4 regions of the Methylobacter sp. S3L5C genome follow, and region 2 is predicted to be linked to each of the others. Evidence: riboswitches for the same ligand, from Rfam matches in the RefSeq annotation. Region 2 holds a riboswitch; each other region holds the start of a gene.
The links. A riboswitch is a leader RNA that binds a small molecule or an ion and turns the genes downstream of it on or off. The one in region 2 is predicted to bind cyclic di-GMP.
Positions count from the first base shown of each region.

Region 1: another riboswitch for cyclic di-GMP. It lies ahead of KKZ03_RS06105 (DUF1566 domain-containing protein); the one in region 2 lies ahead of KKZ03_RS14415 (VPLPA-CTERM sorting domain-containing protein).
Region 3: another riboswitch for cyclic di-GMP. It lies ahead of KKZ03_RS03520 (DUF4347 domain-containing protein); the one in region 2 lies ahead of KKZ03_RS14415 (VPLPA-CTERM sorting domain-containing protein).
Region 4: another riboswitch for cyclic di-GMP. It lies ahead of KKZ03_RS10105 (VPLPA-CTERM sorting domain-containing protein); the one in region 2 lies ahead of KKZ03_RS14415 (VPLPA-CTERM sorting domain-containing protein).

Region 1 covers NZ_CP076024.1:1,323,476-1,328,186, reverse strand. The annotation lists gene KKZ03_RS06115 (DUF6781 family protein) at 1-85, opposite strand, end outside; gene rsxB (electron transport complex subunit RsxB) at 516-1,157, shown strand; cyclic di-GMP riboswitch class I at 1,524-1,598, shown strand; gene KKZ03_RS06105 (DUF1566 domain-containing protein) at 1,630-2,229, shown strand; cyclic di-GMP riboswitch class I at 2,736-2,811, shown strand; gene KKZ03_RS06100 (DUF1566 domain-containing protein) at 2,843-3,586, shown strand; cyclic di-GMP riboswitch class I at 3,938-4,013, shown strand; gene KKZ03_RS06095 (DUF1566 domain-containing protein) at 4,045-4,711, shown strand, end outside.
Region 2 covers NZ_CP076024.1:3,216,564-3,221,274, forward strand. The annotation lists gene KKZ03_RS14400 (DUF3570 domain-containing protein) at 1-828, opposite strand, end outside; gene KKZ03_RS14405 (DUF4266 domain-containing protein) at 815-1,150, opposite strand; gene KKZ03_RS14410 (TlpA disulfide reductase family protein) at 1,168-1,659, opposite strand; gene KKZ03_RS14415 (VPLPA-CTERM sorting domain-containing protein) at 1,848-2,741, opposite strand; cyclic di-GMP riboswitch class I at 2,845-2,927, opposite strand; gene KKZ03_RS14420 (sulfotransferase) at 3,608-4,711, opposite strand, start outside.
Region 3 covers NZ_CP076024.1:722,288-726,998, forward strand. The annotation lists gene KKZ03_RS03520 (DUF4347 domain-containing protein) at 1-2,748, opposite strand, end outside; cyclic di-GMP riboswitch class I at 3,183-3,265, opposite strand; gene KKZ03_RS03525 (hypothetical protein) at 4,115-4,378, shown strand; gene ispF (2-C-methyl-D-erythritol 2,4-cyclodiphosphate synthase) at 4,564-4,711, opposite strand, start outside.
Region 4 covers NZ_CP076024.1:2,251,251-2,255,961, reverse strand. The annotation lists gene KKZ03_RS10110 (hypothetical protein) at 1-1,434, opposite strand, end outside; gene KKZ03_RS10105 (VPLPA-CTERM sorting domain-containing protein) at 1,511-2,263, opposite strand; cyclic di-GMP riboswitch class I at 2,304-2,394, opposite strand; gene KKZ03_RS10100 (hypothetical protein) at 2,906-3,427, shown strand; gene KKZ03_RS10095 (hypothetical protein) at 4,208-4,711, opposite strand, start outside.

The sequences.
Region 1 (4,711 bases), 1.9 Mb from region 2:
CCTTAACTTGTTGATGCACGTTGGTCCCCGAATTAACGGCTGTCCGGACGGCATCTTTAACCTGTTGTTGATTTATTTTAGTCATAATAGTTTTCCCTGTTAATTTTAAAAAAAGAAAGTCCACTAACTCTAACGGCTTAACAATAGCACCGATCAGCATTGCAGGCATCATCTTATTAAACTCAACATAGCCACAGATAAGTGTCGGTTTTTTCCCGGTTTCATTACGCTCTTTAAGGAACAATTATCCAATGATTAAAAAACCTGCCGAAAGCGCCACCGATTTTATTTTATTGACAGGGTAACGGCTGGGTATTTTTGGCTACCCATTTAAAACGGGACAATTTAAGGTTAAATCGTTCGCTGAGCGGAGTCGAAGCGAGTTGTCCGCTTCGACTCTGCTCAGCGAACGATCCTTTTGATGATTTATCATTAAGGACGATTAAGCCTTTTTGCTTGTCTCGTTTAAAGTGGATAGCCGTCTTTTGAACAACAATGAATTTATTTAAAACTTCATTGCAAATAAATGCAACAATATCCGGTTATTTATACCAGCAATATTCAAGGGTAAAGTCCATACTGTGATTGATCAAATAAATGCCATTCTGCCGCAGACCCAATGCAGACAATGCGGTTTTCAAGGCTGTCGTCCTTATGCTGAAGCCATTGCATCGGGGGTTGCAGACATTAATCAATGTCCGCCGGGTGGTAACGAGGGTGTTATCGAATTAGCGCTTTTGTTAGGCGTTAGTCCCAAGCCGCTTAATCCGCAATTTGGCCAACATAAACCTAAAAGTGTGGCATTTATTATTGAGAAAGACTGTATCGGTTGCGTTAAATGTATTGCTGCTTGCCCTGTTGACGCTATTTTAGGCGCGGCAAAATTTATGCATACCGTTATCGCTTCAGAATGCACCGGTTGTGAGCTGTGTGTAGCGCCTTGTCCGGTAGATTGTATTATTATGGTGCCACTGCCTGTCGATAAAGAACAATCCCTAAGTCACGAGCAGAAATACGCACGTACTCAATTGGCAAAGCGCCGTTATGATGCGCACTGTCTGCGTAAAGAAAAAGAACAGGCGGAAAAACTGGAACGTGCGAAGCAAAAAAGAGCGCAATTGGTAAAAATGCAATTACAAAGTTCGCAGCAACAGTAATACACTGTTTCTGCATAAGATACAGTAACCGAAAAACCGCATTACCGCTGATACACAAGAGGTAACAGGCGTAATCCCGTTACCCCGCATTCTGCCTTACTAACCCCGCTTAATAGCGTCACCAAAATACCCGCCAGTCACCAACGACGCGCTTCATTCTTTACAGCATGCCCACCACTTTAAGTATATGTAAAAATGTTTGTTACATTTGGTTACAATTCAAAGCTGGACGCACTATTTTTATCTGTTATTCTATATTTACGGTTTTGAAACAGCAAAAAATTTAAGTACTTATAATCAGGTCAGCTTCCCTGCTTAAAAAAATTGTATGCTCGTGTCCCACTTAGTTAAGTGCGCATGATTTACGGATAAAAAAGCAAAACTTATTGCAAGATAAAGACGGAAAGCCACGGAGCCTTAATGGCCAGTCAGGCTGCATTACATTTAATGATGATTTTCTATAGGTAATAATATGCAACATAAAAAAACACGTTTGGCACTGGCCTTGATTATTGGCGTCGTAGCAACAACGGGTACTGCCCATGCATCGCTTTTTGCTCGTGGTACGGATTTGGTTTATGACGATGTCAACAATATAACTTGGGTAGCCGATGCCAATCTGGCAAAAACCAGTGGCTACGATCGCAATGGTAAAATGGAGTGGTCAACAGCTGTAGCCTGGGCCAACGGTCTGGATTATGCCGGTTACACGGATTGGGTACTGCCTACCATTAACCAATTTACCAATCAGCTAGGCCCTGTTTTGAGTAAGATAGGAAGGGGTAATGGTGATAAGGATCATAGCGGCGATAAGGATGATAGCAAGTATGATTTATTCACTAACGTCAAGAACGACAAGTACTGGTCGAGCGAGGATGCCGGTAAAGATAAAACGAGGGCCTTCGATATCAAGGGTGGCAAGCAGAGCGACGAAAAGTATAATAAGGATCTCTACGCATGGGCTGTTCGCTCGGGCGATGTTGCCACTGTGCCATTACCCGGTGCGGTCTGGCTATTCTTGACTGGCATGATTGGTGTAATGGGCTTAAATCGTCGTAAAAACACTGCTTAATTCGGTGCTTGACTGACTGGCTCCTTGGCTCCCAAGTGCTCTGGCTCCCAAGCTCCAGCTTGGGAGCCAGAGCCGAAGATAGATTAAAAGTAGTGGGTCTTAGCGATAGCCTGATGCGCTAAAAGATCAAAGCCCAACATTCGCGCAAGACGCTTTGCTATTAACGCCCTACATATTACTCCAACCGTGTTGACAAACCGCATTACCGCTGATGTAAGAGGTAATGGGCGCAATTTTTTTATCCCGCATCCTGCCTGATTAACCCCACTCAATAGCGTCACCAAAATACCCTGCCAGTCATGAGCGATGCATTTCATATCTCAGTATAGTTTATGGCTTTAGTGTATTTAAAATAATTATTTAATTCTTTCATAATTTTGTCACAATTTAGCACTGGACATTATATTTTTATCGATTATTATTTGTTTGTGATTTGTAAACATGCCAATGCTTGCTTAATGAAATTGCACGCTCGTGTCTCACTTATCCAAGTGCGCATGATTTATGGATAAAAAAGCCAAACTTATTGCAAGATAAGGACGGAAAGCCACGAAGCCTTTAGAGGCCAGCCGGGTTGCGTTAAATTAAATAGTTGTTTTTTTTAGGTAACAACATGCGACATAAAAAAATAAGGCTGGCATTGGTTTTACTGGCCAGTAGCATAGTAACAAGTACAGCCCAAGCCTCCTTAGAGGCACGTACCGGCGGTATGGTGTATGACAAAATCAATAAAATCACTTGGGCTGCGGATGCCAATCTGTTTAAAACCCAAGCGGCAGCTGATTCGAATCTGGTTAATGAGATTATCGTAAATAACAATGGGGTTATTAATGATGCGTCGGCAGTTAACGGCAGTCACACACTGACCGCCGCTGACTTTAATACCTCCACCGGTAAAATGACCTGGTTTGGCGCACAAGCCTGGGTTAACAATTTAACACTGGGTGGCTTTACTGACTGGAGACTACCCATCATTACCGAGGGAGCTTCTGGTGGAAACCCGCCCGTCAGCGAAATGGTAGCTTTGTTTGCCAATGGACCGAGTGGTGGAGCAGGTGCCGGTAATGGCGCAGGTGCTGGTACAGGTATGACCAATAATGGCAGTTATAATATATTCACTAACGTCCAAAGCTCTGAGTACTGGTTGGGTAGTGAATATGCGAGCAGTCCAGGCGAAGCGTGGCTCTTCCTTACCACAAATGGCACTATGTCCTACATCGGTAAGCTAAACCAGAACTTCGCATGGGCTGTTCGATCTGGCGATGTTGCCGCTGTGCCATTACCCGGCGCAGTCTGGTTATTCGGTAGTGCTTTGGTAGGCTTAATCGGTTTAAAGCGTCGTAAAAACATCGTTTAATTCGATGTATCTTTGTCGGGTTACGGCTAGCGCCTAACCCGATTTACAACGCCCTACAAATTACACCTTCCCACGTTGTTCAGTTTATCCAGCTTAATTCCAGCCAATAGTACTATCAAAACACACTGCAGGTCACGAATCACGCTTTAGCATGGTTCATTGCTTTAGTATATTTAGATTGCTTGTTACATTTTGTTACAATTCAAAGCTTGACTCGCTATTTTTATCTGTTATCTTCAGCCTGTAGTTTAAAAATTACATAAATACTATAGGTATTTATGGTCAAGCAAAGTTACCTGCTTAATAAAATTGTATGCTCGTGTCTCACTTATTTAGGTGTGCATGATTTATGGATGAACAAGCCAAACTTATTGCAAGATAAGGACGGAAAGCCACGGAGCCGTTACAGGTCAGCCGGGTTACGTTAAATGTAATGATAATTTTTCGTAGGTAGTAATATGCAACATAAAAAAAACGGCTTGGTATTGGCTTTGCTGGTCAGTACAGCAGCAACCGGGACTGCCCAAGCAGCGTTAGTGGCACGTACCGGCGGTATGGTCTATGACGATGTCAACAAAATCACCTGGGCAGCTGATGCCAATTTGTTTAAAACCCAGGCGGCAGGTAATACCAATCTGGTTAGTCAAATAATACATAATATCATGAGTATCGGCACCCATACCCTCACCAACAATGACTTTAATGCCAATACAGGCAAAATGACTTGGTGGGGTGCACAAGCTTGGGTTAACAACTTGACGCTGGGTGGCTTTACTGATTGGAGCTTACCTGGAACACCAGTAGTCGCTTATGGGGGTAACCTTACCAGTAGCCAAATGGGTGATTTGTATTACAATCAATTAGGCGGTAAAGATTATAAAGACATTGCAACGACCAATAATGGCAACTATAGTTTGTTCACTAACGTCAATAGAGCTTCATATTGGTCGGGTACTGAGTACACGGGTTATGTAAACTACGCGTGGAAATTCGATATTGGCATTGGCGAGCAGTATCACAATCCTATGTCTGAAATGTTTTACGGATTAGCTGTTCGCGCGGGCGATGTTGCCGCTGTACCATTACCCGGTGCAATTTGGCTATTTTTGACCGGCATAATCGGCG
Region 2 (4,711 bases):
CTCAACAATGCCAACCACCATGCCATTTTGGTTATAGCAGCCACTGCTACCTGAACCGGGACAACCGCCACCGGCGATAGGTGAGGTATTGGCAAAGCCGGCATAGGACGATAATGACATTCCGGTATTAAAGTCAATCGTTACATTGTTGGCGATATTGCCGGGAACTGCCGCCAGATTGGTCTCGATAACGGCTTTATCGGTTTCGTATTGGTCGGTCAACGCAGGGATTGCAACATTGAGGTTATTTAAATCTGATTTGTAAGTGTCTGTAATAAGAGCTTTATCCGCATTATAAGAGGTGTCTAGCGCTGCTTGATCGTTGGTTTTTGTGGTTTCAAGCGCGGTTAGCTGAGTGTTACTATTGGTGGTAATTTCTGCCTGGGCTGCGGTATTGCCATCAGAAAATGACTGAAAACCGTTAAGACCCCCAAGTATGGTTAATCCTGCTGCCGTGACACCACCTGATGCGGCTGATATGACATCAACATAACTAAGTTCATTTGAGACTGTGCCATCCGCTTTTTGTTTGTATTTGGCCACATTGGTCATGCTTGCCGGCATGCTAAACGATGGCGTGGCACCACTGTAAGTATCGCGATCAAGACTAAAAGCCAATTCAAGCCGGTCGGTCAACGGAATAATCGCATCGGCATGGTAAATATCAACCTGCATACGGTTATCACTTTCCTGGTAATGGCCGTAACTGACATTGGATAGTATTTGTGCCGAAGGGATGGCGGCCGAGACAGTCAATCCGGGCAGACTGAGTGCCGCTGTCGTGAATGCCGCCAGTGCAGTTTTTTTGTCTGATTTAATTGCAGCCACAACCGCCTCCTGCACCGCTATGTCCACCTTGTGAGGCTTCTTTGCTGGTAAAAATATGATCACGAAAGCTGTTTAAATTGGGGTGGGGATTGATACCCATTTCCGGTTTGGCCAGATTACCCCGTTGCCAGGGCGCAACCGTGCTACAACCTTGGCAAACAAGCACGCTGCTACAGAGTAGGGCGATGACCAGTCGGTGAGTCCATTGATTTCTCGTGTAGTTCGATAAGTTACCGAATGTAACGAACACATTGAGTGTCGGTCGCATAGTCTTATCCAAGGTAAGACGTTGCTCACCAAGCCATTGTGTTAAAGCGTGCATGATGTAAATCCTTAAAGTTATTCAGCCAGTAGCGCCGAAACTTGTGCACTAATCATGTCTTTGTCCTCATCCCGAAAGCCGAGATGTATTTTTCTGATTTTGCCGGTTTTATCGACCAGATAAGTCGACGGCATGGCTTGAACATCAAACTTGGCAGGGCAGTCGCCTTTTGGATCAAAAGCCGTGACGTAATCAACGGCATTGCTAACAAGAAACTGTTTGGCTTCTTCGCTATTTTCATCGACATTGATGGCAATAATCTCAAAGCCGTTTTTGACGTGTTCGTTACGCAAACTGTTAAAAAACGGCATTGATTTTTTACAGGGTGGACACCAGGTCGCCCAAAAATCAATCAAAATCACTTTGCCTTTATAGGCATTAAGGTCAAGTTTTTCAGCATTGCCAGTAAGTGCGGCGGGACATTGAGGGGTAGGTTGACCTTCTTGTGCTGCGTTTGCCAGAGGGGCAGTAGCCAAAAATATCAGGGTTGATAAAAGCAATTTTTTCATGACGGTGGACGTTATTAGTTTTAAAAGACAAGCGCTTACATCACCTGTTTCTGTCGGTAAATAGCGGTATGTCGAAACGACAGAAAGGGTTGTACTAGGCGGCCGGGAAGGCATCATCTACAAACACAAAAACCCGATACATCAATTTGATGTGCCGGGTTTTTGTTTATATCAGCAGTTTTAAGATTTTATACCGCTAATTTGCGTCGACGCAGACCGACAAACCCGGCCAACGCGCTGCCAAATAACCAAACGGCACCCGGCAAAGGAACGGGCGAGGTGGTTTTAATATTTAACGCATAACCATCAACGCCGGTATTCCATTTTGAGAAATCAACGCCGCCCAAGTAAATGGAATAAATATGACCGGCTTCAGCGGCAAAGGTAAAGCCGTTAACCCCATCAACATTATCGCTATAGCCGATATTAGTCAGCCCTGTGGTTGCAAATGGATTATTGGCTGTATAAGGTTTTGCAATAACAGGATTATTCCAAGATCCGTGATGGCTATAGTTAGCAGTGCTAGTGTCCATGCCATCAAAAACGGTGACACCAAATTTGCTGAATGTACTGGGGAGTAAGTTACCCAGTGTTGTTAAATTTAAGGTAATGTTTTGAGCCACATTAGATGTTACTAAACCAATATCAGTTTGATGCTTCCAGCCTGTTGTTGGTGCTGAGTTATCGCGCCACGCACCGCCACCGGTGTCGATTTCCGCTGCTGTGCCATATTTTGCCAAGGAATCAGCCGCAGAAATGGTTGCAGCATCTCCAGAACCCGTTAATTGAACGGCCCAGTTTAAATGAGAAGAACCGGTGTAGCCAAGAGGCAAAGCACCAGCAGACGTTCCCAACCAAGGTACGATAGTCCCTTTGTTGCCCTGACTTTCAGGGCCGGTTGCAGTGCCGGGTGAGGTGGTACCGTTGTCAAATGTGCGTGTCCAGCCATCAGTAGCTGTAGAAACTGTTGTTGTAAAGGTGTTGTACATTGTGGTTGACGCGAATGTGGTAGACGCGCTCATGGAAAGTGCTGTGCCGGCAATGGCCACTGTGATGGCTTTAGCTAATTTGGTTTTTATCATGGTGATCGTTGTCGCTTATTTTAAAAGTTAACCTGTCCAGCATCTTGCCAAGGATTTATTGTCATTAACAAAATACTGGGGCCCTCTTTCGCTAATTGACGAAAGAGGCAGCCCGGCTATCTTAAGTAAAACCCAAGATCCGTGGCTTTCCGAGCCCGCTTCACAACGGGGGTGGCAAAGTAATAAAGCTTTGCATAATATTTATGCAGCACTTTCTTTTTGAGAACAAAACCGCTGCGATAGTGTTGCCGGTTTATTCTATTATTTTTAGTTAGCATATTTTATGCCATTTCTTAAAAAAATAAAAAAATCATTTACTTACAACAGGTTACTTGATAGCGTTATTGCGGTTGTAGTAAAAGCCGGTGCGAAGCAGGAGGCACAATTAATTAAACTATGTTATTTGACATAAAAAAAATGAAAAGTAGGTGATATCCCGCTTTTTAATAAAACGAGTTATTTTTAGTGGCGGGTAAAAGTCAGGGTAACAGGGAAGGGCGGCAAATAGCTTCGATGGAGTAAAGCCGAATCGAGGCATCAAGTTTGAATTAGCCTCGATTTTACTAAGTTATATCGAGTCTATTTAACGGGTATTATATTAACGATTGTATTAGGTAATTTTTATGCGACTACAAACCGATGGTGCAGGTAGCTTTTCTCTTTGACAAGTAGCCTTTTATCTTCCGCTGAAGTTTACTTTGGCGGTTTTTTATGTCTGGTAGTTCATTGTTTTAGAGTCAAACGTGACGCGGTTTGTTGCCCCGTCACTCAGGTTTTAAAAGTTATTGAAATTTTGAAACGGTTTAGCTTTAGATTGTAAGCACGGGTCGGTATCTTGCTTTTTTACAAGCAGTAGCAAGTGAACATTAATCGTCGTAGCCATAAAAGCTGATAATCGGTTGTAACCAAGCCGAGATTTTTGCATATTCGGTTTCATAATGCCGCCAACGACCAACCGACGACGAATAAAGCGGTTGTGCAACCTGATTAAAGCTGGGGCTGGAAATGTATTTACCGGCTGCTTGTTTATGAAAATCTACAACGGCTGGGTCCCAATTTACATCCAAAAAGTCAAAAACCTTACGAAACGCCGGTTCAAATTGGAATACGGCATCTTCATAACGAAATTCGATAAAATCCATCGTCAATTGCGGTTTTATAGTCATCCACCAATCCATAACCTGCGCATAAAACTGTGCAGTATCTTGCCAGCTTAGTAAATGTACGGTTGACGGTGTGGGTATCATGGTCTGCATAAAGCAACTCAGGCAGACATCACGAGGATCACGCAGCAGAAAAACCAGTTTGGCATCAGGAAAAAGACAGTTAATCAATCCTAAATCAATAGTGTTCATGGTAGTTTTATCAAGTAACAAGCGGCTACCAATCTTGTCGCCGTATAAGGCATGCGCCCTGTTCCAGTAAAATTTCCGCAAGTGCAACACGCCTGCCAAATCAAGTTTCCTCAGTTGATCTGGTACGTTGCCCTGATTATGGGAAAGCCGGTTTAATTCTTGAACCACAGTAACTATTAAATCAGTTTCGTCCGCGACAAAAATATCAGGGTTAGCGCCCAATACTTCCTGGGTTAACGTGGTGCCGGTACGCATAAAACCCAGCAAGAAAACTGGCGCAGGTTGATCGGCTGGAAACAGGGTGTTTGACCAGCGCCCCAGTAATTCACGGTTAAATTCGGCTTTATTGGTTTTCAGCATTTGTGGTACCAACTTCGCATCCTGGCGTAATACTTCAGGCAGGCGTTTGGAAACGTTAGCTGATAGATGCAAATGAGCAAAAACCTGGTCATACTCGCCCAGTTTATCGAGGAAGCGAGCCAGTTCTTTATGTGCCCTGAATTGTTCTTCAGAGGTTAGTAAAGGATTTTGGAGTACTTTTTCCAGTCGGTTTTTAGCGTCTGCCGTCCGTCCATCTGCAGCTTCCAGCGTTGCCAGCAGAATCGCCAGCATAGC
Region 3 (4,711 bases), 2.3 Mb from region 2:
AGCAAACCATTGGTAAGTAATAGTTGCTGGATTCAAACCATCGGCATCGACCAAGGTACTGATGTCTGCTGTCAGTATTTGGCCTTGAGTCGGCGTACCGGAGATAGTGACGGTGCCGGTAGGCAAGTCATTAACATCGGCTACGGTAGTGGTGGCAGAGCTCAATACCTGTTCAAGTTTATTCAGGCCGTCGGTATAGCTGGCCTGAACGGTGATGACTTTGTTCACTTGCGCTTGAGTTAAGGTAAACGTTTCGCCTGTTGCACCTTCAATAGCTATACCACCTGCCAACCATTGGTAAGTAATCGGGGCAGTACCCATACCATCCAAATCCACCAAGGTATTGGCGACTGTCAATATTTGGTTTTGCTCAATCAAGCCGGAGATAGTGACGGTGCCGGTAGGCAGGTCATTAACATTGGCTACGGCAGTGGTGGCAGAGCTCAATACCTGTTCAAGTTTATTCAGGCCGTCGGTATAGCTGGCCTGAACGGTGATAACTTTGTTCACTTGCGCTTGAGTTAAGGTAAACGCCTCGCCTGTTGCACCTTCAATAGCTAGGCCACCTGCCAACCATTGGTAAGTAATCGGGACTGTACCCATACCATCCAAATCCGCCAAGGTATTAGCGGCTGTCAGCACTTCGCCTTGAGTCGGCGTACCGGAGATAGTGACGGTGCCGGTAGGCAAATCATTAACATTGGCTACGGCAGTGGTGGCAGAGCTCAATACCTGTTCAAGTTTATTCAGGCCGTCGGTATAGCTGGCCTGAACGGTGATGACTTTGTTCACTTGCGCTTGAGTTAAGGTAAACGTCTCGCCTGTTGCACCTTCAATAGCTATACCACCTGCCAACCATTGGTAAGTAATCGGGGCAGTACCCATACCATCCAAATCCACCAAGGTATTGGCGACTGTCAATATTTGGTTTTGCTCAATCAAGCCGGAGATAGTGACGGTGCCGGTAGGCAGGTCATTGACATTGGCTACCATAGTGGTGGCAACACTCGTTACTTGTTCAGCGGTAAGTAGTTGGTCAGTATAGCTGGCTTTAACGGTAATTTCTTTGCCCACTTGCTCTTGAGTTAACGTCCACGTAGCGGCTATTGCGCCGCTAATGGCTACTGTATCAGCAAACCATTGGTAAGTAATAGTTGCTGGATTCAAACCATCGGCATCGACCAAGGTACTGATGTCTGCTGTCAGTATTTGGCCTTGAGTCGGCGTACCGGAGATAGTGACGGTGCCGGTAGGCAAGTCATTAACAGCCACGACAGTCACAGTTACTGTCGCACTAGTGGATAGCAACGCGCTATCGCTGGCTACATAGCTAAAGTCAGCCACACCGCTGAAGTTGGCAGACGGGGTAAAACTGACTGTGCCGTCGGCATTTAATACCGCTGTGCCGTTGTTGCCGGAGGTGACACTGGCGATGGTTAAGGCTGCGCCTTCAACATCAGTATCATTACCCAGCAATTGTGCTGCCGTATAGATAATCAACGTGTCTTCAGTCGCAGTGAGGCTGTCATCGACGGCTACCGGAGCAGTATTAACAGGAGCAATATTTATATTATCCAACGACATGGCAAACTGCATACCGTCTACAGGTGTTTGCTGATAGCCGGCATAATGAATCCAGAAAGCGCCAATATTTTCAAAAGCGCTACTGAGTGTCACCAGACCGTTAAAACCGTTAGTCAATGTTTGACGGGCAATCCAGGCACCACTATTGGCATCAGTATCCAGGGTTGGATTTAATGCCGAGGCATAACCCAAAATTTCCCAATAATCATTGGCACCGGCCACGCTGGTTACTGACTCACCTGAACTTTGGCTTATGTAAGTGCCAGTAGCATACGGATTTTCATCACTAGCCACCGCATCAAAATTAAGTGATGTCAGGCTAAAGGCGCTACTGTCCAAAGCCCTGATATAAAGTCCACTAGAGTCGGAATGATACATCACGTTTCTGTCATTAACCGTTCCACCACGGTGAACATGGGCGATGTTGTTGGAAGTATCCTGGACAATACCCACCACCAAGCCATCTTCGTAATAAGCGCCAGCGGCATTTGTGCCAGCAGTAAGACCACCGGATTGAGGAGCAACATTAGCAAAACCTGCATAGGCGGACTGGGTCATGCCCAGGTTGCCCGCTGTACTTGCAACTTGTGGATTATCCACTTCACCTTTATTAAAGTTTATAACAGCCGCACCTGCTAATATTCCGTTATAAACCGGTTGCAAGGCTATTGCCTCAATAGTTCCGGTAGCCGCTTCCAATACCCAATTACCGCCCAAGGCCGTTGCGCCGGTTAAGTCAGTTGACGCCGCCACATCGGCACTGGTTAAGGCCGCAAATTGATTGATAAAATCCAACCCAACGGGGTCTGCTGCGACATTACAGCCATACAGCAAAATATCACCGGTGGCGTTTAAGGCACTACCTATCGTTTCCAGTTGGCTGGTGTATTGCTGTAAATTGTCAGTAGTTAGGGTAGTTGAACCCAAACTGATACTGCCCGCACTGCCGTGGGAAATAATTTGCAGGCTTTGCAACGGAACAAAATTTTGTGTGTTTGCGGCTAACGTCGTCAGGTAAGCACTGATTTGGGCGAGTCCATCAGAACCCGAATCAAGAATTAACACAGCCGTATCGGTGCCAACATCGGCGGCCAAGCTTTGCCAGTTGCCAACTTGGCTGTCGATGACTAACAATTTTTTGACTGGAGTAATGACTTGATTCATGGTGAATACCTAATTTGCTGTGTAGATTAAAAGAGTTATGTTTTTTAGTACTATTGAAGCGACTGGCAACTCGCCAGGTCTTTTATATACATTTTTAATTCATGTACCGTAAACAAAACGACACATAGATCGGCTATTATGGTGTGCTGGCTTAAGCTCGATAATCTCGTCCTTAAATCGACTATCAGCGACCCGCTCAGGTAATCTCTGCTTTAGCTGTGATTATGGAATAGTGAAATTATTTGACTCATGCTGAATAGCTTTTTTGTGTGTAATAAAGGTCTTTTTTTAATTTAAAACTGCATTTGATATATCCTGAGTTCGAGATAAGAAAAATGAGGCCAACGCTTTAATAAAAGAAAACAATCTCAGCGTCTTACTAAGGATTTATTGTCATCAACTAAATGCTGAGGCCCTCTTTCGTTAAATGACGAAAAGGCAGCCCGGCCATCTTAAGTAAAACCCAAGATCCGTGGCTTTCCGAGCCCGATTCACAACGGGGGTGGCAAAGTGATAAAGTTTTGCATGATATTTATGCAGTACTTTCTTTTCTGAGAGCAAACCAGCGGCAATAGCTGTTACTGGCTTATTGTTATTTAGCAGATTTTATGCCAAATCTTAAAAAAACAATAAAAATCCTTTTCTTACAACGAGTTGCTTAATATTACTATTAGGATTGCAATAAAAAACGATGCGAAACTGGAGGCACAATTAATTAAACTGTGTTATTTGACATAAAAAAATGAAAAGTAGGTGATATGACGCAATTTACCCTCTGGAGTAGACTTATAAATAAGCTTTAGTACTGTTTTGGGATAGTCTGTGCCGTATTCATTTTGAGGAACTTGCAACACCCATTAAACCGAAGGGAATTAGTAGCCAGAACGGCAAAAAAAGAAACAACCTGCCAAAAAATGATAAAATAAAATTTTATAAAATCCAACTTTATTAAGGGCATGAGCAAGTTACGAGACAGCTCATCACAAATATGACTTAAGATACAAGGCTCTTTATTTCAATGGCTGCAAGAAGAGTTGGGTTCACTAACAGAGAAACAACAAAAATTAGCCACCACATTAGAAATAGTGCACATCGAAGAATTCATCTGCCCCAACCATGGCTTTTCACGTCGCCCACCTCAAAACCGCATGGTCATCGCCAGGGTATTTGTGGAAAAAACGATTTATAACATGCCGACGACACGCACGTTGCTCGATCAATTTGAAACCGATAGCGGCTTAAGACGGATTTGCGACTGAGAACGTAAAAACGCTGCCCACCGATGCATCATACTCAATGTTCAAGTTTTTTTAACTTGACTGGGACGAACCCAGATAAATCAGGGTGTTTTCGTCAATAGACATAAGTGCCACATAATTTCAATCATAGTTGTAAGGCTCAATTTAATGGCGACATCACGACTATTACTTATAATTTAATGCGCGTTTGTGAAGAAATTTCAAAAATACAAAATCCAACACTGATTCATCCATTAGATAAAAAATATACCAAAGGCCTTGAGAAAAGACAGAAAATAGCCAAGAAAAACAGTGTCTTTGTTCCGGTCAAAATAGTTGTCACCGAACAATGGATTCACGACAGGCTTTATGCTTGTCGCTCTTCAGGTTGAATAATCCAAGCCATGCAACCAATAATAAGGTATAGACTCCATAACAAGATCTAAAATGAACTTTAAATTTCAAAATAAAAACCTGCGACTGCTATCCTATACTTTACCCATTGTTACATTACAAAGCCTAAGCAATTGTAATACGTTATAAGCTTATCCAAATATCTGTGCCATAAATATAAAAGTTATTTTCCAATCAAGACAATGGCTTGTACGGCAATGCCTTCTTTGCGACCTTCAAAGCCTAATTTTTCTGTGGTGGTAGCTTTTACATTAATGCAATCAACGTCCACGTTTAAATCATCGGCAATATTCTGGCACATGGCAACAATA
Region 4 (4,711 bases), 970 kb from region 2:
AGAAAATCTTGCATGAGCAGTATTGTATTGGAATGTATTTTCAAACCAGTCCAGATAATCACCTTTAACAACGTTAACCAACGTAGGCGCAACACCGTTGATTCTTACGAATTCAAAATTTGCGTCTTTTTTCTCTAAAGCTTGTGCACCGATAGCCCAACGAAATGTTTTAGGAGCAGTACCCGTTATATATGGATTAGTAAAGCCATCACCAGCGGTATCGACACCCAAATTCAGATCTTTCAAACAAGCAGTAACGCGACCAGAAGTTGAGTTCTCATGAATTAACGTGACTAAAGATGATTCTGTTTTAGTACCTGTATTACCGTTTAGGCCATCATTTCCAACAGCCGGAGGAGTAGTAGATGAAGCCGTAGTACAAGGATAATTTAAGGCAAAATTATTTAATTGCGCTTGTGTACCTGAGCCATTTTCACGACGGCAGACATGTGTCGTAGCGTTGGCAGGTGCATCAGCTGCTTGATTAGCTGATGCCCATGCTGCTAAACCAAGAGGTGCAGTTACACCAGGAATAGTGACCATTAATTTGTTCCAGTTATTCCAATCACCTTTAATCAGGGAAGCAATTTCCTGTTTTGACAAGCTGGGCATACAAGCAGCATTTGTCACATCGCCCACAATGCAAGTTGTACCAGATACTGGATCAGCAACTGGAATAGTATGCATGGCAAGTTGAGCACCTTGTAACGCTCTGTATAAATGCATGCTTACCGGGACACCAAACACAACTGCAGCGCCAGGTGTTACCGTTAACTTGGCAACATCCGCAGCTGTTACATTAGCAAACAGGGTGACATTATTAGTTTTTAAAGGAGCATTTAACCCTTGAAATTGCGCAGGATCGACATCAGAAACACCGACATCAGGAACAACCAATTGGTTATTTCCGGCAGTACCTGTTGTATAAGCACAAGTAATACTGGTTAATGTACCGGCAGCAGCAGGTGCTACACCAGTACAGTTTGTTGAGTTAACTTTTAAGAACTCGATAGTAGCACCGGCAGTATCGCCATTAGCTTCAGCAATGATTGGGCTAACGCCATAACCAGAACCGCCTTCATCACGCTTGTAAATTAATAAGTTAGCTTTGCCAGTGGCCAATGTTAAACCGGTCGCTGTTGTTGATTGCGTGCACAAATAAGCTTTTTGTGTCGCACCGTCAATATTGTCTTTAAATTTCCAGATAGGCTGGCTAACGTCACAAATTTGATCTGCAGCAACACCCGCACCTGTTAATACTTTTTCTATAAAAGTACCGGCCGCTGAAGCGCCAGACATATATACCACACGGGTATCGCCAGCTGCGCTGGTATCATAAACAGGAAAGTTGTTAGCATCAACGGTAATCGCTTGCGCGTTTCCCGCCAATAATGCAGCCGAAATGGCAGCACCCAGGATTAAATTTTTTTTCATTTTAGCCTCTCAATTAAAAAACATCAGAAACGACTGCATTAAAACAATGCAGCCGTCACAGGATTTATACAACCATTTATTTACGACGATTTAAACGCAACATACCCATCAAACCAGCGCCAAAAAACCATACTGCAGCAGGCAATGGCACAGCGGATATTGGAGCAGGAGCAGAAAAAGACAATGTATTACCCGCCAATGTCCATGATCCGGCAAACTGCTCTACGTGTGACTCTAGCTCGTCTCCTGCTGCATTAGGAACATTAGTGGCATGAAAAAAAGCTAACGCAGAGCCGTAAGCACCGGCAGCCTTAGCACCAGTTTGAAGGCCAAATGCATTATCAAAGTCTTTAAATTGTCCGGTATTTGCTATACTGCCATCATTAACAACTTTAGAGATATCAAAACCGGAAGCGTTAACTTCACCCGCTTGGATTTGAAAATTACTAACTAATGCGTCAATAGTATCAGTTAGCACCAAACCACCGACTGCACTTGAGGTAAGCAAAACATCAGGATTAACATTGCTGCCCACTATCAGCGCATAACTAGTAGTCGCAGCATTAAAGCCTGCAGCACCTTTAAAACCAGATGTCCATACGGCATCTAAAGACAGATCGTGAGTATAGGCATAAGTAGAGTTGCTAGCCGCTGCTATAAAAGCATCGATAGTCAAACCCGTATTCAAAGAGTACGTGTTTTTGCTGCTAGAATCATAAACCGACATAAACAGTTCTGAATCGCCATTATGAACAGAGATATTCGCATTAGCAGAACCAGCAGCTATCATTAACGCCGCAACGAGTAAAGTTTTGTTAAATTTTTTCATTTGTTAATACCAATTATGTTTAAAATTAAAATTCGCATAATGTGGCGGCCCAGCCATCTTAAAACATTTGTAATCTTTCAAGACCTGTAGCTTTCCGTCCCCGCTTCGCAACGGGTTTAGCTTTTACACTTTCTTTGTTACCAATATATTATTCACTGCTTTATTGCCAAGCAGTTAAGCTCCCGCTACCATAAATCTATTTCTTTACTGCTGAATACTGAATCAAGAATAAAGCGCTGTTGCTGCTTCTGTCAGTATGGTCAGTGCCTTCCCTTGCTTAACCGGCATCTGCTCCAGATGCTTTCAACGTGGAGCTAGTATCCCATATCGGTTCAATCTTTTGGATTACAAAACAGTGACAGTTGCTGACAATGTAATACACTTGTATGACAACTTCATTACTCTATATATTAATCTTGCAATACACTTACTCGGGCAGTGATAAAACAAGTCCTTTGCTTTGCAGTTGCCTAGTTGGGTTTGGTAAAAAGCTGTCCATGTCAACACAATTAGTATGGTAAAAGGATGACTTATTGATTAAATGTATGCTTTGTTATAAAGCTGTCACAATAATCAACTATATTTAATAATAATCAGACTTTAATGTAATTTCTGAACTTTACTAATACCAGCAGTTGAAATATGTCATCATCACCAGGAATTACTGAAGGCGATAAAAAACAAATCGTTTCAATGCGTTTAAACAATCATGATAGGAATGCTATCCAAACCATGGCGTCTCGTCTATTTGTAAGAGAAGCAGAACTTTATCGCTTTGCCGTTAGTAATCTTTTAAACCGCATGTACCAATTACACGACATGGATTGCACTGGCAGTGACTTACTGCCTTTATTTATTGAGTTTAGGGAAGAATTAAACCAGAATTTGGGCTTAAAAAAACAACAACTTTTTAAGATTATCAACAATGGCAATGCCAATCCCGATAAATTTGTGGCCATGGCTGACATAGAATTAATTCTGCTTCCACAACATTTGGTACGCCAACGTTTATTGCAAATAGATGCCGCACTGGCTTTTAAACAACTGGATATTAATACCTGGCTTAAAAGTTATTTTATAGCGAAATATAGCCTGCCTGAATTTATCAAGGAAGATCTTGATACTGCCGAAGCTGAAGTAGAGTTAGTGTTGGTTACTAAATAAAAAGTTTTTAGTCCACAAAAAGCACGAAACATGTACCCTGCTTGTTTCATTCGCAATGGAGGTCAGGCTTGTAAATATAGCCTCCCCCTTGTTAAAGACCATAGGCATCTACACAACTTCTCCTCATAATAAAAACAATGAGTTGTAGAAGCGCCAAGCTCCCTCTCTTGTTGGAGAGGGCTGGGATGACGACTGCACGGATGCAGCACAATGCAGGAGCAATTGCCGAGGAGAATAAAATCAAGCAGTTACATACCCCTCATCTCAACCTTCTCCCTTTGAAGAAGGAGCAGTAAGACTTGTGTATATACCTATGGTTAAAGACGCATTATTATATTTTTATAATTAAAGCAACCCGTCTATTTACTTGATGTTTCTTTTTTACCGCTTAAAAAATCAGCCTAATTGCTTGAAGTACTTTTATAAATCCTTATTTCATTAGAAAAATCGCTTGAAGTGTTTTGTTAATTTCTCGAAAAATTAGCACAATTGCTTGCGGTGTTTTGCTAATTTCTCAAGTAATCAGCATAAAAAACCAAGGTTTGTTGCCATAGACAAAAGCTATAAAACTCAAAGTTTCAATTTTTTACGAATTTTTATGCTTGTTTACAGTATTTATTTTACCAATCATACAAAAAGGTGGATATGGCACGCCTTACGCACTGTTTAGTTACACAATTAATTTGTAAATTCGTGAAGCTTATTTACTACTGGTTATCTTAATAAGTATGAATGCAAAAATGCACTACTTTATGTTGGCCCACCTTCACTGCCATTAAGTTAAGCCCCGCTAATACCTTGTAGTTCCTGTTCATTAATTTCAAAGCATTGCATGGCGGAAACAAGCTGAACCCAAAGGCTTTTCAGGGTGGGATGGTTTTTAGCCTTCATGAAGTCTTCTCGAAAGCGAGTATTCAACGTCATCAATTGATGAATGAGGTGTGCCATTTGCATGAATTGGAAGTAATTTTTAAGGGCACAATAACTTTTCCTGGCGTATTGATGTTCCATGCCATAGCCACCGTTTTTAAGGGTATTGAAGCCTTCATTCTCGATTTTCCAGCGCAAGCGTCCAGTCCGACTGGTGTCAGCAATATTGCTAGCATTGATGGGTAAATCAGTGATGTGGACAAAACGCGTAGTTTTTAGCGCCTCTTCGAGTACTTCTGTTTTTGTCGATCTGATGGTCTCTTTGCACGCCAGCCAATTTAACGTATGCCCTTTATAATCTACCGCCGTCACCCACTGAAATACCTGCTCTACGGTTTTGCCAGCGGGCAGATA